Regions from separate parts of the Shewanella sp. POL2 genome, predicted to be linked through region 2. Evidence: riboswitches for the same ligand, from Rfam matches in the RefSeq annotation. Region 2 holds a riboswitch; each other region holds the start of a gene.
The links. Region 2 has a riboswitch for lysine ahead of SHEWPOL2_RS11315 (Na+/H+ antiporter NhaC family protein). Riboswitches for the same ligand answer to the same signal wherever they lie in the genome.
Positions count from the first base shown of each region.

Region 1: linked by a shared signal. The riboswitch ahead of lysC (lysine-sensitive aspartokinase 3) and the one ahead of SHEWPOL2_RS11315 (Na+/H+ antiporter NhaC family protein) in region 2 are both predicted to bind lysine.
Region 3: linked by a shared signal. The riboswitch ahead of SHEWPOL2_RS12590 (Na+/H+ antiporter NhaC family protein) and the one ahead of SHEWPOL2_RS11315 (Na+/H+ antiporter NhaC family protein) in region 2 are both predicted to bind lysine.

Region 1 covers NZ_AKZL01000078.1:957-11,382, reverse strand. Annotated here, with positions in the region: gene narQ (nitrate/nitrite two-component system sensor histidine kinase NarQ) at 1-103, shown strand, start outside; gene SHEWPOL2_RS17345 (response regulator) at 96-725, shown strand; gene SHEWPOL2_RS17340 (YacL family protein) at 814-1,188, opposite strand; gene SHEWPOL2_RS17335 (zinc transporter ZntB) at 1,369-2,334, shown strand; gene SHEWPOL2_RS17330 (succinylglutamate desuccinylase/aspartoacylase family protein) at 2,389-3,504, opposite strand; gene lysC (lysine-sensitive aspartokinase 3) at 3,506-4,861, opposite strand; lysine riboswitch at 5,005-5,179, opposite strand; gene SHEWPOL2_RS17320 (DUF3293 domain-containing protein) at 5,423-5,857, opposite strand; gene arcA (two-component system response regulator ArcA) at 6,439-7,155, shown strand; gene SHEWPOL2_RS17310 (S9 family peptidase) at 7,460-9,751, opposite strand; gene SHEWPOL2_RS17305 (class 1 fructose-bisphosphatase) at 10,050-10,426, shown strand, end outside.
Region 2 covers NZ_AKZL01000035.1:22,170-32,595, forward strand. Annotated here, with positions in the region: partial or broken gene tsaA (tRNA (N6-threonylcarbamoyladenosine(37)-N6)-methyltransferase TrmO) at 1-487, opposite strand, end outside; gene rcsF (Rcs stress response system protein RcsF) at 583-963, opposite strand; gene SHEWPOL2_RS11290 (amidohydrolase family protein) at 1,041-2,330, opposite strand; gene SHEWPOL2_RS11295 (amidohydrolase family protein) at 2,330-5,404, opposite strand; gene SHEWPOL2_RS11300 (H-NS family nucleoid-associated regulatory protein) at 5,612-6,004, opposite strand; gene SHEWPOL2_RS11305 (electron transfer flavoprotein subunit beta/FixA family protein) at 6,314-7,063, shown strand; gene SHEWPOL2_RS11310 (FAD-binding protein) at 7,064-7,990, shown strand; lysine riboswitch at 8,086-8,282, shown strand; gene SHEWPOL2_RS11315 (Na+/H+ antiporter NhaC family protein) at 8,362-9,930, shown strand; gene SHEWPOL2_RS11320 (M3 family metallopeptidase) at 10,023-10,426, opposite strand, start outside.
Region 3 covers NZ_AKZL01000042.1:1,027-10,006, forward strand. Annotated here, with positions in the region: partial or broken gene SHEWPOL2_RS12585 (hypothetical protein) at 1-886, opposite strand, end outside; gene SHEWPOL2_RS12590 (Na+/H+ antiporter NhaC family protein) at 1,786-3,366, opposite strand; lysine riboswitch at 3,450-3,621, opposite strand; gene SHEWPOL2_RS12595 (dienelactone hydrolase family protein) at 3,762-4,724, opposite strand; gene SHEWPOL2_RS12600 (hypothetical protein) at 5,007-7,280, shown strand; gene SHEWPOL2_RS12605 (hypothetical protein) at 7,290-8,980, shown strand, end outside.

The DNA.
Region 1 (10,426 bases), on a different contig from region 2:
AAATCCAGACTCGCCCCTTGAACCCCATAGCACATCCAATTTATCACAGGGCACCAAAGTCACTTTAATCTTCCCTTCTCAACAGGAGCCTACACATGGGTAAACCTTATTCTGTTCTGGTGGTCGACGATCACCCTCTCTTACGTAAAGGTATCTGCCAATTGATCGCCTCAGATCCAGACTTTAACCTCTTCGGTGAAGTAGGTAGTGGTTTAGATGCTTTAAGCGCCGTAGTAACTGATGAACCTGACATCGTCTTGCTCGATCTCAATATGAAGGGAATGACTGGCCTCGATACCCTCAATGCCATGCGCCAAGAAGGCGTGACTTCACGAATCGTGATCTTAACAGTTTCAGATGCAAAACAAGATGTTATTCGCCTATTACGTGCGGGAGCTGACGGTTACTTACTCAAAGATACCGAGCCAGATTTGCTGCTCGATAAACTCAAAAATGCCATGTCAGGCCACAGAGTGATCAGCGAAGAAGTTGAAGAATATCTCTATGAACTCAAAAATGCCGCCGATGAACAAGAATGGATTTCAAGCCTCACCCCAAGGGAGCTACAGATCCTGCAACAACTGGCGGAAGGATTAAGTAATCGTATGATTTCAGAGCATTTACACATCAGTGAAGGCACTGTGAAAGTGCATGTCAAAAACCTGTTGCGTAAAGCTAATGCCAAGTCGAGAACCGAAATGGCGGTAAGATATTTGAACAATTGATATTGGATAAGTGATAGACTTACTCCATTAAATAATAAAGGCAATCAATAGATTGCCTTTATTATTTGTTGATATTCACAGCGAGCGGTTATAGCCCTTTTTGCACAAATTCATACCAACTAAGTAGCGCTTCTTCTAAATCTTCTAGCCCACAGTAAGCCTCAGATTCAGCATCATAGAGGGACATCGCCTCTTCGAGTTCATAATCCTGCTCAAATCCTAAAGCATTAGCGTAAATTCGTGCCTGCTCCTCATCCAGATCTAAGGTAATATCTTTGCCGATAAAACGCCAAGAAACTCGCTTACCTGTTTGAATTTCTTTGATAATATCGAGCACTTGCTGAATTTTGGCTAACTCAGGCCCCAACTCTTCTGAAAACCATTGGCCCAGTACCTCATGGTCCATGCTAAAGCTGGCTAAATACGTGCCAGTCAAACTGTTACGCCGAAATTCATATTCCATTTTATCTTCTCAATACATTACAACTAAGGCTAATTTTAATCTATTTCATCATAAGTTGCTTGGCCAGCAATTTACTCATCTAGCGCTGAGGTTATTGTGAGAGGAAACGACGCTAGGCTTCATTTCCACTGTAAAATCAGTTAGCTTTACCCGATGATTTAGCATGAGATGGAATGTGACATGCACGAAGGATTTATCTATAGCATAGTGCTTAGCGGCGCACGAGCTGGCTCAACCTTAAGCCCAGAACAACTTGAAAATTGGGACCCTAAGGACGGGTTGATTTGGGTACACCTACGTTATCGCCACAAAAAGGCTCGCCATTGGGTGTTAAACAGCGGTCTTAATAAAGTCGAAACCGATGCCCTGCTCGCCCAAGATACTCGCCCTCGAGCCGTATTGGCAGGGGAAGGCGTATTACTGGCACTGCGCGGTATTAACTTAAATCCAAACTCAGCACCTGAAGATATGGTCGCCGTGCGAATTTACGCCGATAGACAGCGCATTATCTCCACCTGTGATCGCGAGCTGCAATCGGTTAAAGATGTGGCTGAACTGATCATGGAAGGCACAGGCCCCACCACCACAGGAGATTTTCTCCTCGCCATTTGTGAAAAACTGACTACACGTAAAGTCGATTTTATCGATACGCTAGAGGAGCAACTTTCAGAATTAGAAGAACAAGTTGTTTCTGGCAATGTTAAAGATTTACGTACTGATATTGCCGAACTACGCCGACAAACCGTAGCCTTGCGCCGCTATTTAGGCCCACAGAAAGAAGCCTTCACTAAGATGCTGTCCGATCAATTTGTGCTGTTTAATGAGCCCGAAAAACTTAAGATGCGCGAAACCACGGATAAGCTTATTCGCACAATTGAAGACTTAGATGCACTGCGCGACCGAGCCAATGTGACCCAGGAAGAGTTACTCAGCCAGCAATCGGAGCAGCTAAACAAGCGCTTGTATTTCTTATCCTTAGTCTCGGCAATTTTCTTACCGCTGGGCTTTTTAACCGGTTTGCTTGGGGTCAATATCGGCGGTATTCCCGGTGCGGATAACGCATGGGCTTTTGCGACCTTCTGCGGCATTTTAATATCGCTGGTTGCCCTGCAAATGGCGCTCTTCTATCGCTTTAAGTGGTTGTAGACTTTAATAAAAAACGCCAATATCGAGATTGGCGTTTTGTTTTGCTGATTGCCGTTAATATGGCAATTCAAACAGATTGGTCATGACTTTATAGAGCTCTGTGCCTTGATGCACCGACGCCGAAGCAAAATGGAGTATAGGCACACAATCCTGGGGCAAACTGAGTGCCGTCAGCTCCTGCTCACTGCCATATAAGTCGAGTCGCAGCAGATTGACTAAGGTCTCACCCGCCGCAAGCGGCTCTCCCACGGGCGCCACATATTCCACCAAGCCCGCCATAGGCGCATGGTACTTTTTGTAATCCTTAAGATAACAGCCAAAACGCGGCATCTTAACGGGTTCCACTTGCTCGGCAATCACCCCTCGATGGCTTAAATAGGCCAAAATGCCTTTAGCATCGACTAAAGCATCCTCAAGGCAAATGCGTTCTTGGCTCGCCAGTTCCAAGGTAAAAGCTGAAACGGCGATACTGAGATCCCGCCCCTGAGCTTTTGCCACTTCACTCAATTGCCACCAAGGACAAAATGCCGCCTCATCCATTGCGCCACCAAAACTATTGGGGATCACCAGTGTGTAAGGAATCGTGAAAAACTGCGCCGCTGCAACATCATATTCAGGGCAATACAAATGTTTACAGGATTTAGGCCCTGTATGCAGATCGAGCACTATATCCGCCGCATGGGCCATAGCCTGTAAGCTAACCGCCAATCTGTGGCCCGTGGTCACGCCCCAATCGTTACGTAACCGCTGCTGGCAAGCTTCAATCAAGGTGCTGCGATATGCTTGAATAAGTTCGCTATCGCTAAGCTCGGCATGCTCGCTGTACCAAGCGGGTAAATCTATCGCGTGATTTAAGTACTCACGATTCCAGTTTACGCCAGTGATAGGGTCAAAACGCCCCAATGTAAACTCACCGCTTTTTTGATTAATCCCCAGCGGATTAGCCAAGGGCACTAAGGTAATCTCACCTAAGATGTGGCAATTTTCCAACTGCTTCATCAATTGATAAATCACCGCATTGCCTTGCACCTCAGCACCATGGACATTAGCCTGAATATACACTTTAGGGCCAGATACATGACCACTTGGCTTAAAGTGATAAATCGGCAGCGTCAGAGCCTGCCCTGCGGCAAGCTCCCCAATTTGCAGAGACGATGTTGTCGGCAACATACTAAACGCCTTCAAACAAGTTTTCGTGCAACGCTTTAACCACTTGTGCCGCTTCGGATTCGGCTACTAACACACACAAGTTATGCGGGCTGGCACCTTGGCAGATCATCCGCACATTATGGGGTTCGAGCACTTCAAACACGCGGCGACAAATACCCGCAGTCGTAGCGATGCGATTACCGATAATCGCCACCAATGCTAAACCATCCTCCACGCGCACGCGGCAATGTTGCGATAATTCTTGCAGTAACGCTTCACTTAATAAACCTTGTCCGCTTGAATCGGAGCCGGTTTTATCTAGAGTGAGCGATACGTTAACTTCGGAGGTGGTGATCAAATCCACACTGATCTTGTGTCTTGCCAATGTGGCAAAGGTTTCAGCCAAGAAGCCCTGTGCATGCAGCATTTGTAGGCTGTGCAGATTGAGTAGCGTCTGGTCGCGGCGCAGCGCCACCGCGCGGAACACGGGTGCATCTTCAACCTGATGGCGGATCCAAGTGCCACCCTTTTCAGGCTCCTTGCTTGAACCGACAAACACTTGAATTTGTTGGCGCACGGCCGGAAGAATCGTCGCAGGATGTAATACTTTAGCACCAAAGGTCGCCATTTCGGCGGCTTCGTTAAAGCTGATTTCGGCAATCGGATGGGCATTTGGCGCGAGGCGCGGATCGGTCGTATAAATCCCGGCCACATCGGTCCAAATCTCAACCGCTGAGGCTTTTAACGCTTCGGCTAACAGTGCCGCAGAATAGTCGCTACCGCCACGGCCGAGAGTTGTGGTTTGCCCCGCTTCATCTGAGCCAATAAAACCTTGAGTCACAATCACTTGCTCAGATAACAGCGGCAGTAAATGCTCACTCGATAGCAAAGCAATTTGCTCAACCTGTGGCTCGGCGCGGCCAAAATGGCTGTCGGTGCGCAACACACGGCGCACATCGAAGGCACTTGAGTTGGCGCCTTTTTCGCGCAATACCGCCGCAAATAATGCCGACGAACACTGCTCGCCAAGGGACAATAACTCATCCATGGTGGCCTTACTGCGCTGGGACGCCAGCGCTTCGCTTAATACCGCCATACGGCTTAACAGCTTATCTAATGCGGCAGCAACATCGTTAGGGCGACCGAGTTTATCTAAGATAGCGTATTGAATCTGCGCAATTTGCTTTAATCGTTGTAAGCGACCATCGTCGTTTATTGACTCTTGGGTCAGTTCAACCAACAGGTTCGTCACGCCACTGGAGGCGCTAACCACCACTAAACGGCAATCGGGATTGCCCAGTACGATATCGGCGCAGCGATTCATTGCACCGTAATCGGCGACTGAAGTACCACCAAATTTTGCGACAACAAGAGACATTAGCGCACCTCCGCAGAAGCAGAAGACACGGCACAAACTAGGATAAGATATTGATTAACTAACATGATTACGCTCCGAACTAACTTCGTTCGAAGAGCCTGGTGCTCAATGATACGCACCCCAATAGAAGGGAAACAGCAATCGTCACCAGAAGCTCTCCACCAATTACAGGTGACAATCGTTAGGATTCAGCCTAAGCGACCGACATAAACATGCAGCAACCATATCTATGCCTCGGCGTTAATCTCCCTCATCAATCATCGCTGGAGTTTGTGCTCCTCTGACTGACTACCTAGTTAACGCTCCTCTTCTGTTCCTTTCCGCCGGAAAGGGACGAAAAAAGTAGCAATAAACCCCTAATGAAGTCAATGCTAATTTCACACACTATATACAAATTCAATAAACGCATTTAAAAACAATGGGAATTTAAAACGTTTGCGACTTATGCCAAACGAGAATAGGGAAAAATCAATCAGATCTAGCAAAGAAGAAAAACAAACTAGCCTTGCCGTGAGATCAGCAAAGCTTAGCCAGAGGAGCGATTAAAAGCGTCAATCGCGGTTAGGTGACCAAGTCCGGTAGCTCATAAACCAAACGCACATAGTCGTTAAATCGACCTAAACACACCTCTGTTTGCCCGGCTAAAGTACAAGGCACTAAACTCACCTCGCCCTGTTCCACCATGTAGATAGCGTATTGATTAAACTTTTTTCCCAACTGCAAGGCCATGCTGCGATCAATAAACACGGCCCAGCTCTTCTCCATATGGGATAAATCTGGCGATGCCCCAATCAGTGCACGATAGGGACTGCCTAATAATTCAATTTCACGTAGAAGTTGGCGGTCGAGTAATCGGTTTTGGCTGGGAGTGAGGAGGGTTGAAGCGGGATTATGGGCGGTAATTACAGCAAAGGAAAAATCACAGGATAATGCTTGAGTAAGCAAAAACAACGGCGTTTGATAATGCTGCCACAAATCTTGAGTCATGTTGTCCATTGGTAGTCTAGTCGAAAAATGAACCCGCGCTAGTTTAACAGAGAGCCTAAAAAATCCAAAGAGGCGTGAACTGGCTCACAAGAATTAAAAATACATTAGTTATACTAATCAATGACTAAAGTAAATATCATGGTAAATCAGCGTCTCAGCCTGAAATTTGTTAACATTTCATTTGTTAACAAATGCCTAAAACGAGTACAATGTCGTCATTGGCCAGTTAAGCAGATAACATTAAGTTTGCTTAATCTTGACAAGGGTTTGTTAGATTCCTCTGCGAAATCACCTTATGCTGGCCAGACATCTTTTAAAATGTGTTCTACATTTGATTTATCATTTAAACATTTTAAAAAAACAATAGTTAAGGAACTATTTTTAACTATTGCTTATCGAAGTTGATACTGGTTACGTTTTATCGTATTACACTTTAAACGTTCACTTATATACATCCTGACGTGTAGCCGTGAAGATCTTCCCTTTGAAGCACAGAGCAGTAAGTGGAAGTATCAACATTTTATGAATATAAGAATCCGATGTAAGTGATTCTTATGGTTAGAATATTGGTTAAAATTTAGGTACTTAATATGCAAAATCCGCACATTCTGATCGTTGAAGATGAAGCCGTTACCCGTAACACGCTAAGAAGTATTTTCGAGGCAGAAGGGTATGTGGTAACTGAGGCCAATGATGGCGCAGAAATGCATAAGGCTATGCAGGAAAACAAAATTAACCTCGTGGTTATGGACATTAACCTACCAGGTAAAAACGGTCTGTTGTTGGCACGTGAATTACGTGAAATCAACAACATCGGTCTGATCTTCTTAACAGGCCGTGACAACGAAGTCGACAAAATCCTTGGACTTGAAATTGGCGCGGACGATTATATTACCAAGCCGTTCAACCCTCGTGAATTGACGATTCGTGCTCGCAACCTTCTGACTCGTGTTAATAGCGCAGGCAATGAAGTCGAAGAAAAGAGCTCTGTAGAATACTATCGTTTTAACGATTGGAGCCTAGAGATCAACAGCCGTTCTCTCGTCAGCCCACAGGGTGAATCTTACAAACTGCCACGTAGCGAATTCCGCGCTATGCTGCACTTTGTTGAAAACCCAGGTAAAATCTTAACTCGTGCCGATCTACTGATGAAGATGACTGGCCGTGAGTTAAAGCCGCACGACCGTACTGTTGACGTGACTATCCGTCGTATTCGTAAGCACTTCGAAAGCTTGCCAGATACGCCAGAAATCATCGCTACCATTCACGGTGAAGGCTACCGTTTCTGCGGTAACTTAGAAGACTAATCTTCAACTTACCGTTTGAACGCCATAAAAAACCAGATCCTAGGATCTGGTTTTTTTATCTCTGCAAAAAAGGTTTTAGCTAAAGCAAACTGGAAATCCAAATTACAACTCAGTGAACTGGAATATTAAGCGCCAGATAAGTATTGAGTGTGTTGTGATTAAACTAAGCAGCGTACTGTTAAATAAATAGGCTTAACTCAGAATCATACAAAATAAAAAAGAGTGAGGACGTTACCCCACTCTTTTAAAAAACGCCACTATGACATAAATACCAGTCTGATATTAATGCCAACCTAATGCTGAGTTATTTGCCGCTTTTAAGCTGTCTATCGAGGAAATCCGCCAGCGAGCGGTATAAGTGATTACGCACTTTCTCACCGCGCATCGAATGCTTAGACCCCGGATAATCAATCATCTGGAATAATTTACCTTCGTCCTGCAACGCCTTATACACGCGAGTACTGTTTTCAAACAACACGTTATCATCCGCCATACCGTGGTACATCAATAGCCCCGACTGGTAGTTTTTCACATAGGGGAACACGCTACTGGCTTCGTAACCCTGCTCGTTATTCGCGGGGTGAGCAAGATAACGCTCAGTATAGTGAGTGTCGTACAAGCGCCAATCGGTGACGGGCGCGCCCGAAATCGCCGCCTTAAAGTAATCCGGCGCCTTAAACAGGCTCATCAAGGCCATATAACCGCCGTAGCTGTGGCCATAAATCGCCACATTATCGCTATCAACAAAGGGCAAGCTGCGCAGATAATCGACGCCAACCTTTTGGTCGTTCACTTCCGCTTCGCCCAAGTGACGGTAAATCACTTGCTCAAACTGAGTGCCTCTGTGGGCACTGCCACGGTTATCCAGTTGAAATACCACATAACCTTGCTGCACTAAGTATTGGGTAAAGTAATCCTGCTCACTCCAGCTATTGGTCACCAATTGCGCATGTGGGCCGCCATAAACGCGTACCACCACAGGGTATTTTTTGTTCGCATCGAAGGGCACAGGTTTAAAGATACGCGTTTGTAAGACTTGTCCGTCTTCCGCTTTTAGCTCTTTAAACTCAGGCAGTTGCCACAGGCCTGCATAGTCATACAGAGGATGGCCGGCTTTGACTTGGTTTTGCTCCACCCACGCCAGATGTTGGCCCTTATCACCGTGTAAACTGATCTGTGGTGGCTGAGATAAACTATTGAAATAATCCAGATACACGCTTTGATTATCGGCAAATACCGGATCGTGCATCCCCGCCTCGCGGCTCACACGCTCAACCTTGCCGCCCGCTAACGGCACTCGATAGAGATGCTTTTCGATGGGGGTATCTTTACGGCCGGTGAAATACACCCAGCCTGCGGTTTCATCGATATATTCCAGCTCATCGACAGCCCAATTGCCCTCAGTCAGTTGCGTCTTCAGCTTACCTTTTAGGTCAAACAAATACAGATGATTAAAGCCGTCACGCTCCGAGGACCAGATAAACGCCGATTGTTGCTTTAAGAAGTGCAGGTCGTTGTTAAGATTCACCCAAGCATCGCTGCGCTCTTTGACTAAGGTTTTCGGCTTGGTCAGCGCATCAAGAGCCACCAGTTGCAGATCCAACTTTTGTTGATCGCGGCTCTGCCATTGAAAGGATAAATGCTTGCTATCGGGCAACCAATCGACGCGAGGCAGATAAATATCCTTGTTTTTATCATCGCTTAAGGTGACCCAATTGATGGCTTTATTATTAAGGGTCACAACGCCCAGTTGGATCTCGACATTGTTTTTACCCGCCGCGGGATAACGCTGCTCGGTAAGCTTAATGCCATCGGCGTAGATTTCATTGCGGGTGACTAACTCAACGCCCGACTCATCGATACGGGTAAAGGCGATGGCCGACTCATCGGGCGCCCACCAGTAACCCGTCATGCGGTCCATTTCTTCTTGGGCGACAAATTCCGCCATGGCATTTTTAATCGCGCCGCCACCGTCTGTAGTCATGGCCTCAAGCTTTTTCGTTGCAAGATTAAGCACATACAGATTTTGATCCCGCACGAAGGATACAAAATTCCCCTTGGGCGATAGGCGCGCATCGGTGGCAAAGCCCTCGCCTATCGGCAGTTGGCTAACGCTGTTATCCGCTAAGGAGAAGTAATACAGATTACCCGAGGCAGGGATCAACAGCGCCTTGCTATCGTCCGCCCAGAAATATTCCATAATGCCGTCGCCATAAATACGTTGGCGCTCGCGGCGGGCCTTTTCTTCATCGGACAGTTCATTGCTCGCCAACTTATCGGCATTCAGCAACAGGCTAGATTCGCCCGTCTTCACATCCATTTGCCAGAGATCGTAAAAGTTCTGGTTGTCTTTACGTCCAGCCAGATAAGTCACCCTTTGGCCATCGGGGGATAATTTTAATCCACGGGGACTCGTACCCGCCAAGGCAGGAGACGCATTCATGCGCTCGATAGTCAGCGGCGTTGTGCCGCCCTCAAGTGCATAGGCGGGGGTAAATATCGCGCTAGAAACCATGGCCAGTTGACTCGCAATCAATAAGGATGAAGCGCCCAACTTCACGGCGCGCAGGGAGGAAGCTAACCCATTTTTAGTCATTATTATTCCTTGGAAGCATATTCGCCTTTAGGTGGCGATTAAAAAACTGCCGCCATTGTGCCAGAGGCCAAGCCTAAATAAAAAGCGCAGGCAATATACAGATACAAATTAGCAGGCAAACTCCTTAAATTAGCTCAATTTTCAAGATAACCAACATCGCCTTGCTGCAACAGATAACGGTAACAACCTAAATTGCGTAAAACCCACAGCAACATCGCTGAAATTGTCGACTAACTGAGTTATTATTCGCGGCAAATAATGAAATTGACCTCAATGTTGAACCCCTAAAGGACCTAACATGCAGACTCTTGCCCAGCACTTAACCTCAAAGGCAGTGAACGAATCCCTCGCGCAACTGATTTTGACCTTAGCCGACACCTCCAAAGCCATCAGCCATGCCGTGCGTCACGGTGCCTTAGCCGGTGTGTTAGGCGCGACCGAACAGGAAAACGTGCAAGGTGAAACCCAGAAAAAACTGGATATCATCACCAACGATATGCTCAAAGATGCATTAAAAGCCGACGGTACAGTGCGCGGCTTAGCCTCTGAGGAAGAAGATCATGTGGTTGAAGTCAGCGCCAATGGTCAATATCTGGTGTGTTTCGACCCTTTAGATGGTTCATCGAATATTGATATCAACTCGCTGGTCGGCACCATTTTCTCCGTATTGCCAGC
Region 2 (10,426 bases):
ACCACGCTAATCAGCTTAGGCGCTTCTTGAGCTATACCGCCGACGGCACCTTCAATCGAATCTGAGAAGGGAATATAGGGCTTTATATCGATAATCGGCGTGCCATCGACAAGATCCATGCCTGAAATCTCCAGGCACACTTTGCCTTTACGTTGCACCACTCGGTGGAGTTTTACCACGGACTGGCCAATGCCGTTTGGGCGAAAAGTCGAGCGGGTTGCGAATACACCGAGTTTTTCATTACCGCCTAAACGCGGTGGGCGAACTGTGGTTTTCCAGCCTTGGGCGAGATTTTCATGGAAACAAAACAGCAGCCAAAGGTGGGAATATTGCTCGATGCCACGCACGGCGTCGAGATGATTGATATGGCCTTCCAGCTCAACATAACCGCGTGCTTCCACCAAACCAGGTTGCCTTGGAATGCCAAATTTTGTTTGTAGGGGGTACGGCAGGTGGCCACAGCGGTAATTTGGTTGGTAAATGTCATGCAAAAAACACCTAAAGGAAGGAGCAACAACCCAAACTCAGATGGCTTAGGTTGTAAAGTACAACAAGAATGGCGTGCAGTATACACGCGATGAACTAGTCGGCGGTGGCCATTTTAATCGCTTGACCGACACATAACGCGCGGCTGATACAGCCTTGCGCAGCTTCTTCCATCATCACGCATTGTTTGATGATGATACCGTTAGCACCTTTATCAGCCGCAGCGCGGCGGGCTTCGGTTCTGGCTTCGCTTAAGGATGCTGGCACGCCATTTACATCCGCTTGGCAAGATTCTCCTTGCACTAAGCCTTTCAATTCGTAGTGGCCTTTAGGCAAACTATCACCTTCAAATAGCGTAACATCGCCTGCCTTGAAGTAGTCACTAATCGCTTCACCGTCTAAATTGCTATTAAAACTGTAGTCGCTGGCACAGGCGCTAAGCAGGAGCACTAATGCACTTGAGAGGATGATTTTCATGGTTTGACCTGAGATTAAGGGTAAAGAAGCGCAGTCCCATGGACTGCGCGGTGCTGTGCGATTTATCTCAGTAAATTCTATCGCTTAAGATACTTTTGATAAAGCTGCTGGTGGCGATTATTCAGATCTATTTGTCTTCCTTCAATCCAGATCGCATCAATTTTGTTGCTCATGGGGTCGAGGATATCTCCGTCACTCAGCACAACGCTGCCCTGATAGCCTACTTCGATAGCGCCTAAATCCTTAATCCCTAACAGCTTTGCAGCATCTAGTGTGACAGATTTCAATGCTTGCTCTGCCGTTACGCCATAAGCGGCACTGTAACCTGCGGCATAGGGTAGGTTACGACTGTTCCAATCCGATGAAAAGCCAAGCGCATAGGGAATGCCTGCGCTCGCAAGTAACGACGGGATTTTAAACGGTAAATCTACCGGTTCATCTGTACGTTTAGGTAGGCTTAGGGTGTGCGGGTAAATCACACTGGCATTCACCTCCCTTAAACTTGAAGCCAATCGCCACGCATCATAACCGCCGACAATGACCAATTTAAATTGATATTTTTTAGTCAGGGCAATTACTTGCTCGATTTGGTTAACACTGTCTGCGTGGGCAAATAGCGTTGCTTTACCTTGATACAGTGGCAACATGGCCTGCCAACGCAGATTAGGCTTGTGGTCGGCATCCGGTGTATTTTGGCTCAAAAAGTAGCGGTAACCATCTTCAAAGGCTGTGATGAGTTGATTGATCGTCTGCTGATTTTTTTCAATCGCTTTGGCTTTTCCTTTTTCATCCTCTGGCATGCGTTTTATCTGTGGCCAGTAAACATGAAATTGGCCTTCACTGGGGTGCAATGCATCTTCAATGGTCCACGCATCGAGGTCTACGACTACCGATTGCCCTGCTAATCCTTCACCACTGGGGACAATTTGTGCGTGAGTGATGCCATTATAGCGAATGGTTGGCAGCAGCTCCGAATCCGGGTTGTAAGCCGTTGCTGCACTAATTTGCGGGTTAAAGTCACCGACTTCAGCGTTATCTACGGTCGGGCGAACCATCTCGATTTCCACTAAGCCAAGACTGGTATCCAGTGCAATAAGGCCTGGATATAAATGCTTACCCGTAGCATCGATGATCTGCATCTGGCCATCAGCCTCATTGGCGCTTAGCTGTGGCCCTAGCGCGCTGATTTTACCGTTTTCAATCAACACATCGGTATTGGTTAAAACCCCTTGGCTGACCGTATGCACAGTGGCGTTTTTAATCAACACACCGTGAGTTTGTTTAGGCGTAGGGATGAGATTATGTGCCTGCACGGACAAGGTGATGGCCAGTGTCGACAGCAGCAAGGTTGTGGGTAAGTGCTTCATTATTTTGCTCCCTGATGATGTTGGCCCCAAGCCTGATAATGGGTATCGCAGTGCCATTGTGGCTCGTTAAGCGGTGTAACTTTTTCACCCGCCTTAGCGTTATCATCACTACTGAGAATTTTTTGGATAAGAGCGGCACGCTCAGCCACCACTTGCTGCTGGGCAAGCTGGTCTTGGTCGCGATCGAAGTAGCGTTTGCCTTCAACCCAAGCCTGGGTCACTTTGGCATAAATCGACAGCGGCTCGGCGTTCCAAAGCACAATATCGGCCATTTTGCCTGGGGTGAGTGAGCCAACATACTCATCGACTCTGAGCTGTTTCGCTGGGTTGATGGTCACCATATTCCAGGCATCTTCCTTTGACATACCGCAATACATCATTGACTTAGCTGCTTCTTGGTTGAGTCTGCGCTGCATTTCGTAGTCATCGGAATTGATACTCGTCAGCACACCTTGTTTTTGCATTAGGCACGCGTTTTGCGGGATCGCATCATAGACTTCGAACTTATAGGCCCACCAATCGGCAAAGGTCGAGGCGCCCGCACCATGGGCAGCCAGTTCACTGGCAACCTTGTAACCTTCAAGCACATGGGTAAAGGTTTGCACTTTAAAGTGGTAGGCTTCGGCTAAGCGCAGGAACATTAAGATTTCCGACTGTACATAAGAGTGAATATGCACATCGCGCTGTTGCTTAAGCACTTCGGCCACCGCCTGCAGGCGATAACTTGGGCGCGGTGCGAGGGTTTTCTTCTTCTCACTGCTGCGTAAATCATCATAATCCTTCAGCGCATTCTCATAGGCGAGTGCTGCATCGAAGGTTTCTTCAAATAAGGCTTTTACCCCCATGCGTGTCTGCGGGAAGCGCTGCACAAACTTTTCGCCCCAGTTACTCTGTTTGACGTTTTCGCCAAGGGCGAATTTGATACTGGCAGGGGCATTGGCAAACTTTAGCTGTTCTGCGCTTTCTCCCCACTTCATTTTTATTAACTGGGATTGGCCACCAATAGGATTAGCGCTGCCATGGAGTAATTGTGCGCTGGTCACGCCGCCCGCGAGTGCGCGATAGATGGAGACATCTTCAGGATTAATCACATCGCCAATCCGCACTTCAGAGGTGACTGCGTCTGTGCCTTCGTTGGTGCCGCCGTTGATGGCAATATGGGAATGCTCATCGACAATCCCCGCTGTTAAGTGCTTGCCCGTTGCATCGAGGACTTGATATCCAGAAGGCGTGTTGAGTTGCTGGCCGATTTTTTCAATCTTGCCATTGGCCATTAGCAGATCCGCATGTTCCAAGATACCTTGTTTATCTGAGGTCCACAGGGTGGCATTTTTAATATGGAGTTTCTCGGCTTTGGGCGCCTCACTTAAACCATAGGCGACGTTAGGGTAGGTAAGTTGACTGACTAAGGTTTGCGTTGCATCGGCTTTAGGCGTGCTTACTTGCTCCGTCTTTAGCGGAGGCGTAAGGGCAATACCAGCAACATTAATGCTACGACTTTGGGCGTCTACCATCCGGCCTTGAATGCCGTCTTTGGCAAACCAGAGGGTAAAACGGCTGATCCCATGAATGCCTGCATCAGTTAAATTGGCGTTAAAGCTGACGCGGCCGTCGTCTTCAAGCTTGAGGTTGGAGAGTGGAATACTCTTCTCGCCACTGCTCAAATTTCCTTGCAAAGTGGTTTTACCTGCTTTGTCTGCTTCTTCAAGGCTCAAATCTAAAGTTAAATTATTCAACGTCAGCTGATAGTCACCCAACATCTTGGCTTGTGAAAGTGAGCGGATGGCTTGTTCTTGTCCCTGTAGCCAGACACTGTAAATCTGTCCGTCTTTAAAAATATTGCCCTTAGTAATGACAAAGTCCGCCATATAGCCCGGGGCAAGTTTTCCGGTCAAGTCAGCGGTTCCTGCCATTTCAGCAGCTTGAGTGGTGAGGGCCGCGAGGGCTTTATCTTCGCTGAGTCCTTGCGCAATCGCTTGACGAAGGCGTGGCCAAAACGCCTCGGTCTTAATGCCAAATTGGGTAAACGCAAAGGGGATACCTGCATTTGCTACTGCGGCAGGGTTTGTGGGCGCGCGCTCCCATTGTCTGAGTTCTGCAAGGGAGACTTCGCGATCGGCATCATCGGTACCCACATCGGGTGCTTGTGGGTAATTAAGAGGAAGAATTAAAGGATAATTCAGAGCCTTTAATTCGTTGATCCGAGCATATTCTTGGCCACTTGCGAGTAAGTTGGCGGGCTGCTTATGTTCTTTGAGTAGGTTAGCTGCACGCAATAAATCGTTCAGATTTTTTGTTTCGAATACGATTGGTTTCTCGGCTAAGTTATCTAAACGTTCGAAGGCAATATTAAATTCAATTTGAGGTGTAGCTGAACTATTAACCGATTTGTGCTTATTTTGGTTATACCAGTTAGCATCAGCAAAGGTTTGCCTGATAAGCGCGATGCTACCCATGAGGGAATTGGGGTAGTCTTGTTCTGACGTACCTTTATCGAAGGCCATAAAAGGTTGGCTGCGTGCGCGATAAATTACCTCGTTGGCAGTTTTGTCCGCGAGTGAAAGACTGACACCCGTGCCTCGGAAAATACCATCGAGTTTACTACTTTGTACACTGGTAAAGCCGTTATTGATCCAATCTCGTGCGCGTTCTTTATTGGGGTAAATGTAATTAAACCATTCTTTTTCAGCGTGAATTGCACCATTTTCAGCATTCCCGCCAATACGCTTAATATCATATACCGGACGAGTGAGCTGCAATTTGGGATATTCAAACTCGATAGCATAATCGGTAAAAGGATCGATAAAGCCGGGATAAATAGTATAACCACTGAGATCGACTTTTAGTGCCGCCGCGGGGATATCACCTTGGTCAATAATGGCTTTGATCCGATTGTTTTCAACTAATAATGTGGCATTTGAGAGTCGTTTCCCCGGTGCAAGAATTAATTCTGCATTGGTCAATGCAGTTAACTTATTGACGGGAGTGATGGGATTGGCCTCGGCAAAAATGGGTTGAGATACAAAACTACTTATTATGCCGCAGCTTATTATTATCTTATTGTTTATCTGCATTTTTTATTCACTTAGACGGAGGGTGAATAAAGAGTAACCTAAAGTAGATGTAAATACTAAAGATGAATTGTAACGCAATTTAAGCATTTACTTGAATGACAATGGGCGGGGTGGGATAGGCATAAAAAAGCTCGCAGGGCGCGAGCTTTTTTATGTTACTCAATGATAATAGCGAATGGCTATTGTCATTACCATTACGGTATTGGATTAGATTAAGAAATCATCCATAGAACGGCCTTTATTGACTTCGTTCTTAAATACTGTTGGCATACGGCCTTGACCTGTCCACTGGATCACTTCGCCATCAACTTCAATTTGGTATTTCGCTGGACGAGGAGCGCGTTTCTTGCTCGAGGCTTTAACTGCAACACCACCTAAATCGTCGATTGATAAACCAACGGCTTCCATTTGTTGACGGATTTCTTCAATTTTTGCATTACGAGCAGCAATAGCTTGCTGTTCTTCTGCTTCCATTGACTCACGCTCAACTAAAATTTTATCTAGTTTAGCCGCTAAATCACGCAGTTCTTCAACGCTAAGATCTTTTACCGCAGCTTTAAAACGACGACCGTGAGTTAATATCTCTAAAAATTCGCTCATATCTATTTTCGTCCCACTCTATTTTTATTACAGGATAATGGTGAACAACAGCTAAATGATAGAAACTAATATTGCTCGAATCAAATAAAATTATGCAATAAACAAAAATTAAATATTATTTAATTTTTGAACTTTTTATATATGGCAAATAAGTGTTCAAAAATGTGGCCAATACGACAGTCTTAAAAATGCAAACAAGCGTTTGACTTTGGTTGACGTTAACGTTAACAGGACGTAAAGTGGCTCTATCCTGCATTGGTGATCACCAATGTTTTGTCCATGTACATGAAAGTGTAGGAAGGAAGCCCTATGAAAGTATTGGTGCCTGTTAAGCGCGTAGTTGATGCCAATGTGAAGGTCAGGGTAAAAGCTGACAACACCAGCGTTGATACCGCAAACCTCAAAATGGCGTTGAACCCTTTTTGTGAAATTGCAGTAGAAGAAGCGGTTCGTTTAAAAGAAGCGGGCAGTGCTACTGAAGTAGTGGTCGTCAGCATCGGCAATAAAGCCGTTCAAGAACAATTGCGTACCGCATTAGCATTAGGTGCTGATCGCGCGATTCACATTGATACTGAAGAAGAGTTAGCACCAGTATCAATTGCCAAATTACTTAAAGCCGTACAAGAAAAAGAACAAGCGCAATTAGTGCTGTTTGGTAAGCAATCCATTGATGGTGATAATAACCAAACGGGCCAAATGTTTGCTGCATTAACGGATATGCCGCAAGCGACCTTTGCTTCAGCAATTAAAGTTGAAGGTAATTCACTTCAAGTTGCTCGTGAGATAGATGGTGGTATGCAAACCTTAAATCTACCGTTGCCAGCTGTGGTGACTGCGGATTTACGTTTGAATGAGCCACGTTATGCCTCATTACCTAATATCATGAAAGCCAAACGTAAGCCATTAGATGTGCTGACGGTAGCTGATTTAGGTGTGACGCTCAAAGCGCATCAAACGGTGATCAAGGTAACGCCGCCTGCTGAACGTAAGGCCGGTATTATGGTTGCGTCGGTAGCAGAGCTGGTTGAAAAGTTAAAGAATGAAGCGAAGGTGATCTAAATGGCCATTTTAGTATTAGCAGAACACGATAATGCGGCGCTGAAATTGGATACCGCTAAAGTTGTCACCGCAGCTCGTGCGATCGGCGGTGATGTACATGTATTGGTGGTGGGCCATCAATGTGGTGCAGTGGTGCAAGCTGCTCAAGCTCTACAAGGTGTCGCGCAAGTATTAGTCGCCGATAACAGTGCTTATGAAGCGCATTTAGCCGAAAACGTGGCTAAATTGCTGGTGGACTTAGCACCAAACTACAGCCATATTCTCGCAGCGGCATCGAGTGCGGGTAAAGACACGTTACCGCGTGTGGCAGCACTTTTAGATGTGGCGCAAATTTCGGAAGTGATTGGCGTGGTGAGTAGCGATACCTTTGTTCGCCCGATTTATGCGGGTAACGCCTTAGCGACAGTTCAAAGCCATGACGCTATCAAAGTGATGACAGTGCGTGCCAGTGCCTTCGATGCGGTGACACAGGGTAATAATGCTGCTGTAACTACCTTGGATAAAGTGTTTGAAGCCAAAGCTCAGTTTGTGTCTCAAGCGCTGACAGTTTCAGCACGTCCAGAGTTAGGTAATGCTAGCATTATCGTATCTGGTGGCCGTGGCATGGGCAGCGGTGAAAACTTCGGCATGTTAGAGCAACTGGCTGATAAGCTTGGTGCCGCAGTAGGAGCTTCGCGTGCGGCGGTTGACGCAGGCTTTGTTCCGAATGACTTGCAAGTCGGTCAAACTGGTAAAATTGTCGCACCTAACCTCTATATTGCAGTAGGTATTTCAGGCGCGATCCAACATTTAGCGGGAATGAAAGACGCTAAGGTGATTGTGGCTATCAACAAAGACCCTGAAGCGCCTATCTTCCAAGTTGCCGATTATGGCCTCGAAGCTGACCTGTTCGAAGCCGTTCCGCAGTTGATTGCAAGCTTAAGTTGATTTTATTTGTGAGCTAAGTCAAAGTAAGCGGCTTCGCGGTGGTAACTGCTTAGCCGCTTATGTTTTTATGAGCCTCACGCCCATGTATGGGCGTTCTTAGAAGTAGAGGCGCACCAAATATCAGTAGTGATCAGTAGGGTGATTCCGTTGATCGTTCACGAAAGGATTTGGTGCCGAAGTAGTTTGATTTATCACGATCAACTGCTGGGGTTGTGTCTAATAGGTACAACACTGCCATAGTATTTCCAGATACGGATATTAGGAATAGTTACTATGGAGCGCTACTGATAGGACAGGTGATCTTGGGTATCTATTGCCTTTTCCCACCAGTTCAGTCGCCCTCCATTCGTATTTTGACGAAGAAATAATCAATGACTGTAGTTAGTTATGCCGATTCGGCGCTTTCTTTGCTCCCGCCTGTGGTTGCAATTGTATTGGCGATTTTTACTCGCCGAGTGCTTCTTTCCCTCGGTTTAGGAATTGTGATTGGAGTATTATTGCTCAATCAATTTTCTCCTGTGGCCAGCGGTGAGTTTTTATTTAGCAGTGTAAAAGGACTTTTTTGGTCGGAAGATAGCGTAAATTCTTGGAATTTATACATTCTCGGTTTCTTGATTGTATTGGGGATGATCACCGCTCTAATTACTGTGAGTGGTAGTGCTCGGGCATTTGCTGATTGGGCAAGGTTACATATTCGTAATAAGCGCGATGCGAAATTACTGACGATGTTTTTAGGCTGTGTTGTTTTTATTGACGATTATTTCAATAGTTTAGTCGTTGGGTCTGTCGCAAGGCCTGTTACCGACCGTTACCATATTTCCCGCGCTAAGTTAGCTTATTTATTAGATTCTACCGCAGCACCAGTTTGTGTCATTTCACCGGTATCAAGTTGGGGCGCTTATATTATTGCGTTAATTGGCGGAATATTAACAGCACATGGTTTTGCGGACTCTGGTCATTTGAGTGTCTTTATTCAAATGATCCCTATGAATTTCTACGCAATTTTCTCTTTATTATTACTGCTTTGTGTGGCGTTTATGGGCTTAGATGTTGGCCCTATGCGTGAACATGAATTAAATGCCATGCGCGGTAATTTATACGATGAGACTAAAGGTTTACCGCCAGGTGCTAATGCTGATTTACCCGAAGCTGAAACAGGTAAAATCCTCGGGTTATTCCTACCTATCACAGTACTGGTATTTGCGACCCTGTATTTTATGATCGATAGCGGTGCTCAAGTATTAGCTAAAGAAGGCATTGAATTTAATATTATTTCTGCTTTCGAGAAAACCGATGTGAGTTCATCACTGTTCTTTGGTGCCCTGATTGGTTTAGCGGTTGCGCTGGTACTTAACTTAGTGCAAGGCGTTGAAAAATCAATGGTATTAAAAGGTGTAGTGCAGGGCGCTCGCTCTATGTTGCCTGCGATTTACATCTTGTTATTTGCTTGGACCATTGCAGGTGTGATCGGCCAGCTTGAAACCGGTAAGTTTATGGCTAGCCTAGCCACTGGGAATATTCCCTTTGCTTTCTTACCTGCATTAATGTTTGTGTTAGCGGGCCTGACTGCATTCTCTACTGGAACCAGTTGGGGTACGTTCGGGATTATGCTGCCGATAGCTGCGGATATGGCGATGGGCAGTCACACAGCCATGATGTTACCTATGCTGGCTTCGGTATTAGCGGGGGCGGTATTTGGTGATCATTGTTCACCGATTTCTGATACCACTATTTTGTCGTCGACGGGGGCCAGTTGCCATCATATCGACCACGTAGTGACGCAGCTTCCCTACGCCGTAATCGTTGCGCTGATCAGCATGATCGGCTACGTAGTGCTTGGCTTAACTGAATCGGTCAATGCGGGATTAGTGACTTGTAGCATATTGTTTGTATTGACGATTTTTGGTTTGCACATTAAATCCAAAAGTACGGCTTTATAAGTCCGTGATTTAACTTCGCTCTTATATTGAGAATGTGAAACAAATCAGCCAGCAACTATGCTGGCTGATTTTTATCTACTCAGTATCTAAAATTACTGAGTCTGATTGAGTCCACGGCGGTTGAGTAAACCTTCAGTGGTAGGCTCTTGGCCGCGGAAGTTCTTGTAAGCTTCCATTGGTGCAATACTGTTGCCCACTTCGCGAATGGTCTTACGGTATTTCATGCCGATCTCACGGTTTAGGCCGCCTTGGGTTTGCACATAGGCAAAGGCGTCAGCCGCTAAAATTTCACTCCACATATACGCGTAGTAACTTGCTGAGTAACCACCTGGGAAGGCGTGGGCAAAGTAAGTTGACTTATAACGTGGCGGTACAGCGGTGATATTTAAGCCGTGCTTTTTCAGCGCATTAGCCTCAAAGGTCGCTACATCTTGCTGTGGAGCGTCTGGGCTTAATGAGTGCCATTCCATATCCACTAGCGCCGCAGCCATATACT
Region 3 (8,980 bases), on a different contig from region 2:
ATTCTTTATTTACCATGCCACTATGTAGCATAATTTTATAATAGGTGTAATTAGAGATTATGTTTCCTCTTAACTCCTTATAGAATTCAACTGAAAATGTAGCTTGACTACTGTTACTTCCCCTAACAACAAACTCACCACTTTCTTCATAGGCATGTACCATAGTGTTAAGTTTAAATAATTCATTCGTTTGGACATCCCAGAACCCTAAAGATGAATCGAATACGCGACCTTGTATCCTAAAACCATCATTTCCACATAACACCATCTCATTACCAGTTCTAATAAATTTAAAATTTGAAAATAAGATTTGTTTTTTATTATTTACATCTGAAAACATTAAATTATATGTTGCTTCAGTTTTTGCACAAGTTAAGTCCTGCTCTACATATTGTGCAGTACCAGCAAGTAAACTGTGACCTAAAGTACCTTTTACATCAACATCCTCAAAAATCACGGTACTATCAATAAGTATTCCATCGGTGGAAAATCGGTTTGCTCTCACAGTAGCTTTACCGTTAGTTGTCATACCATCTTCAACGCAATTAGTGAAAGCAATATTTTTTTCTTTATCTGAGCTTCCATTCGAAATTTTAATCGTTCCACCACCAGAGCAAGTCGAACCCAGTTCGCCACTTTGATCGTTATAGTCCGGTAGTAATTCAGGAATGAGTGTAAAGATGTACTTGTACACTTGGCCTAATGTTTCTGTATTCAATGGAGCTGCAGACTCAATACCTGCATATTGGTCTTTAATATTGATAAATTTAGACAAGGGATCTTTGGTGACAGGAGGTGGGGTAGGTGTTTCTGCTGAAGAATCTCCACCACCGCCACCACATGCTGAAAGACATAAACACAAAAGGGGTACAAGTGCATATTTCATATCATAACATCCATTTATTTGATTTTATTAAATTATTTAAAATATTCGGATAGGTATAACTTTCATTGTTTATAACTGACACTGAGGTTAAAAAAATTGGACAGGCACTTTTATGCCTTAACAATCGACCTATAACACCTGAGCCGAAGGAATACACCACCCCCTCGGAGTTGCCGCAGGGCATTTGCGTTCGTTGCGTGAGCGAGGCATGGATGCCGAGATAGCGTCAGTCGAATCAGGGACGAGCGTCTGACGCGATAGCATAAGAACGCTTAATGCCCAAGGGGCTTTCAACTCCGTTAGGGGCGGCAAGGGAGATCCAAGAGGGAATTGCTGTTGATCCCCTCTTGGTCGGGTGTGGGTTGAAGACCCACGACCTTGATTCACCTCGGCCGAAAGGCCGCTAAATAACCAGTTCACTACTTTGTGAACCGACAAAAATCTTTCCATGGCTACCGCACTTGGCCAACACCCATTAGCCAAGGGATTGCACTGCTGTAATGCTTTTATAGAATCTAGAATCTAGAATCTAGAATCTAGAATCTAGAATCTAGAATCTAGAATCTAGAACCTAGCACCTAGCACCTAGCACCTAGCACCTAGCACCTAGCACCTAGCACCTAGCACCTAGAGTCTTATCGCATATTGTTCAGGAGGTGTTCTTGCGAAATAAAGACACATCTTCCTGATGCAAGTGAACTGAATCGAGGTCACGATTAAGTTTCATCCTTGTTAAAAACCTAAGATAACGTTGTGCTGAACATCTGTCTACCACTTTCACATTACAAATTAGATAGTTAAGTGATGACTTAAGTTTATTTGAACGGATGCAGGCTTACTCAAGCCCACAAAAAACCAAGGGGCCCATAGGCCCCTAGTTGATAGCGTGTAAAAGTGCCTTATGCCGTAGCTAACAAAGGCTGATTTTTCGTTTTACGCAGATGATAAGCAGTGAAGAGCACAAACCACAGGGCGCTTACGGCGAATCCAGCTAAGGTTGAATGCATAATCCCCATGGCCAAATAGCCTAAGGTGGCGCCAAAGGCGATGGCTAACGCATAGGGTAGCTGGGTCATCACATGGTCAATATGGTGGCAACCTGCCCCCGTGGCCGACAAAATACTGGTGCTGGAAATCGGCGAGCTATGATCGCCAAACACTGAACCCGCGAGCACTGCGGCAAGCATTGGCAGCATTAACGCGATATCGCTGGCAGCGGCCATGTCGCCAGCCAGTGGCAACATAATACCAAAGGTGCCCCAACTGGTTCCGGTAGCAAATGCCATGGCGCAGGACAACACAAACACCACCGCAGGCAACACTTCAATTGGCAAGTTACCGTTGGCGAGGGAGGCCAGATATTTGCCAGTCTCAACATCGCGAACAACCGCACCAATCGCCCAGGCAAACAGCAAAATATTAATGGCGGGTAGCATGGCCATCACGCCTTGCGGGGCGGCTTTAAGCCAGTTTTTAGCACCCAATTTTAACCGCAGCGCAAGCAGAATTGACACCGCTAAGCTGCACAGCGCGCCATACACTAGCGAGGAGCCCACATTGGTGTTTTCAAAGGAGCCAAGTACGCTAAATGGCAGCTCTTTTTCATCCAATACTGCCGCACCAGAGGAAATCATAAAATACACGGTCGCGCCGGTGAGGGTTAGGATCGGCAATACCATATCGATCATGCCACCGTTACTTTCTTCAGGGCTTTCCATATCTAAGCCGATTGGACGAGGCTTAGTCGGATCCCAAAGCTTCCCTTCCAGCGCCCATGCTTCATGTTTACGCATTGGGCCGATATCCATTTGAAAGATAATCACCACCAGCACCATCAACAGGGTAAACACGGCATAGAGATTCATCGGGATCATCTCAACAAAGGCTGAGATTGGGCTTTGCTCACTAATGCCGTGGGCGGCCATAATGCCACCGATAAGCGCGATAATATAAGCGCCCCAAGAGGAGATGGGCATCAATACGCACACGGGCGCAGCGGTAGAATCTAAAAGATAAGCCAGTTTGGCGCGGGAGATTTGAAAGCGATCGGTCACCGGACGGCAAATAGCGCCAACCGACAAACTATGAAAAAAGTCGTCAATAAAAAACGCAAACACCATCACCCCAGTTAAGCCTTTCGCGCCGCGACGGGTCTTAGCGCGCTTAGCTGCCCACTCGGCAAAGGCGCGGGTGGCGCCAGAAACCGTCATCAGACTAATGAGTCCACCAAGCAGCAACATAAACAGCAACATATTGATATTGTCGCGATTAAGTGCGCCATCGACCCAAAAAATCTTCAGCACGGTATTGAACATATAGTGCAATGAATCAAGGGGAGAAAACTGATTGAGTAACAAACTGCCGGCCACAATCCCTACGCCAAGGGATAACAGTACGCGACGAGTGATGATCGCCAAGGCGACGGCTAATAAAGGGGGAAGCACTGACCAACCTGAGTCAGCAAAATGACTAATGTCCATGATCTCTTTTCACCAAAAAACGGGTGGAGATCTACCGAGAGGATAAAGAAACAAAACCTATAGGGAGGTATTACTCCTCAGCCCCTTCAGGTAGCGCTCCATAGTGGATGACTATGGCAGTCTTGCACCTATTTGATGCAAAACCAGCAGCTCGGTTTGATGACCTGGCTACTTCGGCGCTGACTCCTTTCCTTGTACATCTGCGGCATCACCCTCCGCACAAGTAGTCATAGGCAGCGCGCCTCTACTTAAAGGTATTCGAGCGGGCATTCTAGCGAGATGGGAACCGATAGCAAGTATTTTGATCCCACTCGCGTATAAAACAATGAATCACCTACAAGTTGGTAACACAAGAAACATCAGCCCATCAAGCGTTGCAATAGCGCCAAATGGACTTATACGAGTAAATGTTTACCAAAAAAATCTAAGGTTCTTGTCCATGCGAGCTCAGCCGTTGGCTCATCATAACGGGCGGTGGAGTCATTATGAAAACCATGATTCACATTCGGGTAAAGATAAGCGACGTAATCGGCTTTATTAGCCTTTAGCTGGGCTTCATACTCGGCCCATGTATCGTTAATCCGTTGATCTAAAGCGGCAAATTGCAACATCAGTGGGCCTTTCACGCGGCTGCGCAGCTCAGTTGCTGCGGGTGTGCCATAAAAAGGCACACCCGCCGCTAGCTCATCGGGAATGGTGGCGGCGAGCATATTGACGATATAGCCACCAAAGCAGAAACCGACGGCACCGAGTTTGCCATTACTCTGCGGGTGCGACCTTAAAAAGCGCGCGGCGGCGATAAAGTCCTGCTCGATTTTGGCTCTATCAAGGCTAGCTTGCATGGCGCGGCCCGCATCATCATTACCAGGATATCCACCAAGGCTGTAAAGCGCATCTGGGGCAAAGGCGATATACCCCTTGGCCGCTAAGCGGCGAGCCACATCTTCGATATAGGGATTTAAGCCACGATTTTCGTGCACCACCAATACCACAGGGGCTTTTTTACTGAGATCTAAGGTCTTAGGATCGCCCGCCTTTTGGCCTGGGATCAGCAACGCGTTTGGCAAGACTAAATAACCGCGGCCTTCACCATAACCATCGGGAGATGGAAACTTTACATAACTGGCTTGAATGCTGGGATCGTTAAAGGAGACTTGCTCGGCTAAGGCGTAATTAGGCATTAGTGCGCCCGTCAGCGTGGTCATGGTAAAACCCAGTGCCACAAGGCCCGCAAGGCGAGCCATAAACTCACGGCGGTCGATAATGCCGTGGGCATATTCGTCATACCAGTCAAAGGCTTCCTGAGGAATGACAGGGAAAGGTGGTGTGGTTAGTTCTGGCTTATGATCTGGGCTCATCGTTCTTTCTCCATTAAACAAGCTAACCACTGGTTTATATTCCCTAGCTTGTGAGTTATCTAGCGGCCTTACCAAGAGTAAAGGATGAGAGCTTATCAGGGCAATTAGCTTTATGCCGCCCATTTAATAATTCTCCACTCATCAATAGCCAATTTATGGTTGACCATGCGCCCAAATTGGCGTGAGCTTTTTATTCCCTAGGGGTATTTTTGTGTATAATGTCGCCAAACAACACATTAATATCATTACATTTCAATAACATAAGTTACCAATGGAGTTCAAATGGCTATAGGGATATGCAGGGTACTTTGTACCACTGTCACGCTCACGCTTGGGTTAACGGCTTGCGATAATCAGGTTTCTGATAAGTCAGCAAGTATACCCGCTTCGCGCGAGTATCAGATTATTTCTACTTCACACCTCAACGATGGTTTCGAAACTCGTAAAGTGTTGCAGGCACGATTGCTGCTGGATTACCAGTTACAAGATACAGAAGGTAAGGCGGCCAGCTTAACCACGCCACTAACCCATAATGCCCGCTTTTTTATCCAACCTAACCTGCTGCAAATTAGCGATTATGGCATGCCGATCCCGGTGAGTAATATCGACCCAAAAGCCAAATCCAATGAACTCGCTCAGTTGGTTAAAGATGGCTTTAATGTGGAATTTAACAATGGTGAAGTCCGCCAACTGACACCCATTGCCAAGATGGATCAAAAAGATATCAAGGAGTTATTTGAGCGCTGGCAAAATCTTAATAACTTGTTTAAACAAGCCCCAACCTTGCCTGTGGCGCTTGAGCCTCGCGTCGGTTATAGCACAAGCGCCCCGATGGATGGGCGCTTAACTTGGACGGTTGAGCAGGTCAGTGAAGATAAATTAATCGCCGTGTTACAAGGTGAAAAAGGCAAGTATAAGGCCTATGGCAAGTTCGAAGTTAACCGTAAAACCGGTTGGTTAGAGAGCATGGCGTTTTTTCAACGGGAAGAGCGCCAAGGCAGTACTTTCACCCACCGTACCGTGATGGCGCCTAAGGATAGGCCGTATATCATGAGCACGCTTTGGCATGCCGATGATAGATTTGATGCTGAGCGCGATAGGGATGATCGGCAAAAGGAGCTATACCGCATTAGCGAGGTACCGCAGGAGTATCGCCCCAATAATGAGGCATTTATAAAATCCTTATTACCTGATCAACAAGGTATTTTAGATAATGTTGGCCCTTGGGGTACTGATACCCCTGAAGATCTGCAATTGCGCTTTGTCCACAATATGAGCCCGCAATATGTGGAAGCCGATGTACGTTATGAGGACTTAAGCGCCTTTGATGCTAACGGTAAACCGATTGATATTCACTTCTGGCAGCACGGTAGAGGTTGGGCGAGGAATTATAATCCCTCGATTGAATCTGCAACCGATATTATTGCGACGGGGTGGGATAACACTGCGAATAAACTCAAGCAGATAGACCATATTAATGCCAAGCTAACGCTTATCCCACAGACGAATAAGATCGTCGAAAAGTCGTGGGATGAATTGCTGGCAACACCTTACACCTTTGGCGATGCCAGCCTAACAATCCAGGTGCTCGATGCCGAGGCGAAACTGTTTAAAGTCATATCAAAACAGAGTGAGGATCAGAGTATTAACCTGCCTTTCCAACAGTTTAAAGGCATGATCGCAGATGCCCGTCGCGAAGGTAATTATCCCTCCTGGTTAACGGCGACGGAAAAGGAGCTGCTAGAACAATTAATTGGAGCCGATGAGAGCCATCACCTCACCAGCAACGCACTCTTACTCAAGCTCGATGAGACCCCAAAAACCGTGGTGTTAATCGAGAAACAACCCCAGCCGGAGTTGACTCAAACCAAGACGATTCGCTTTGTACAATTTACCGAGTACGACAAAAATCTGGCGAATCCTCCCACCGAGTTTGGTAACGCCAGCCTAGGTAGCTTCACCAATCCGACGCTAGATAGCGCTAAAAATGAGGTCAATACGATCCAAGGGATAAAACTGGTGTCTGACAATGGCCATAATCTATCTATTCCCATGTCAGCGGCTTTGGCGACCGCCTGTAAACCTGAAATAGAACAAGGTTTTAATGAGGGTAAAAATCCCGTCACTTGGCAGTTTGTTCCCAATGCCCTAAGCGGCAGTGCCTATATGTTGATGACTCCGGATCATGTGCGGCAGTTTTTCTACGATAAACAGATCAAGGGTAAGATCCGTTGCCAAGGTGATATCCATTGGCAGCCTTTAGAACTGGCCGCGACAGACCGCCCTTGGTTAATCGATTTACAATCTTGGCTGGCGCAAACGGGATATGGCAATGAGCCGAGTAGCAATCTTAACAATTACTTTAAGGTCGAAGATGCCCAAGGCAATCTGTTAAGCATTCGACTCCCCGAAAATACTGAGCTGCCGATTAACGAGGTGCTAGTCGATGGGCGCTATTTGAGTATTGCAGGCCCAGCCGCCAAGGTGAGTTATATGACGATCGCCAAAGAACCCAGCGATATCCCCTATGAATTCACCTTTAAACCTTTGCCTTAAGGAGCGGTTATGCGTCCATTTACTGTAAAACTGCTCCTAGGAGCACTCGTACTTATCAGTACCCATGCCAGTGCACAAAAGGTGTTACTCGATGCCCATTGGAAGGTTGTCAAAGATGAAAAACAGGCTCAGTACTATCTAAAACAATCGACCGAAGTGATCGACGGCCATTATAAGGCTGAGGTTTATTACAAAAACAAAGATATGCTTTTTTGCGCCAGTGCCCTCGCCGATAACAAGATCGGTAACAAACTCACCAGCGAACAATTTCGCGGTGCATATCAATGTTACTTTGAGGATGGCAAGCCGTACGAGCAAGGCTTTCGTAACGAGCAAGGCCAACTTCATGGCTTGCTTAAAAAATACATTGCCACCGGCCAACTGTATGTTGAATCGCACTATGAAAATGGTGTGAAACAAGGTCTAGAAACGGGTTATTGGAATGGTGGCAATATCCGCTACAAAACCACCTTTAAAGATGGCCAAGAAGTCGGCATCAGCGAACATTTTGGCCCCGAAGGTGAAGTCACCGCAAAAATCTGTAATGACCCAACCTGCGTGAGTCAATATTTTAATCTTGGCAAACTTAACCGTGAAGAGCATCGCGTTGATGGTCTATTGCAAGGAACTGAGACCACTTGGGGCCTAAATGGGCAAGTCATCTCGACCCAAGAGTATGTTAAAGACAAAAGGCACGGTGACTATTTTGAGTATTTTGACAATGGCAACGTCAAACGCCATTACCAATATCAAGCTGATTATAAGGTTGGTGAGCAACTAACTTACTATGAGAATGGTCAGATCCAATTAAAGGAACTGACTAACGATAAAGGTGATGCCCTCCAAGCTATTGAATACGATGAACAAGGGCAAATTAAAAAAACCACCGACAGCAAATACCAAGGTAATCGTTGGGTTTATCGTAAACAGCAGCGCTTTAGTAAAGGCCAACTGATTGAGAGCGCAGAAAACGATCTACTCAAAAACTGGTCACTTAGCGAAGACTACGAGCAAGGCGAATTAGTGAATCGTCGCGAGGAACTCGATAAAAAATTGACTGGCTTGTATGTTGAATCCGTCAAGAGCCGAAGTGGCACAGACATTATCACCCGCGAGCATTTTAACGCAGGCAAGCGTGAAGGCCCCTATGAAATGGTGAAATTCGACCATGAAACGGGTAAGCGTTGGGTGGCTGAACAGGGTCAATATACCAATGACAAGCCCTCGGGCAAATGGAAGAAGCAGCAAGAAGATGCCAGCCTCACCTTTAGCTATGATGACAATGGTGAACTCCATGGCGAGTTTCGTAATGAGACAAGTTCAGGGCAACTGCTTGAATTAATAAATTTTAACCATGGCAACCCCGACGGCTTAGTGCAACGTTACGCCAACAATGGTCAATTGTATGAAAAAGGCGTATACCGCAATGGTCAACAGGATGGCGATTGGATATTTACCGATGGTGAGTACGGTTTCCGCCCAATACCCAACCCTGAAAGACGTTATTGGTATGGTCGCTTTGATCAAGGTAAACAAGTCGGCCATTGGGAACTGCGCTCATCTGAAGATTATGTGCTCCAAATCGCCAATTATGACGAGCAGGGCAGGCTTGATGGTAAGCAATACGAGTTTGAGGAGCATGGCTGGATAGAAGTGATTAATCGCTACAATCATGGGCAGTTTTTGAATCAGGAAACACC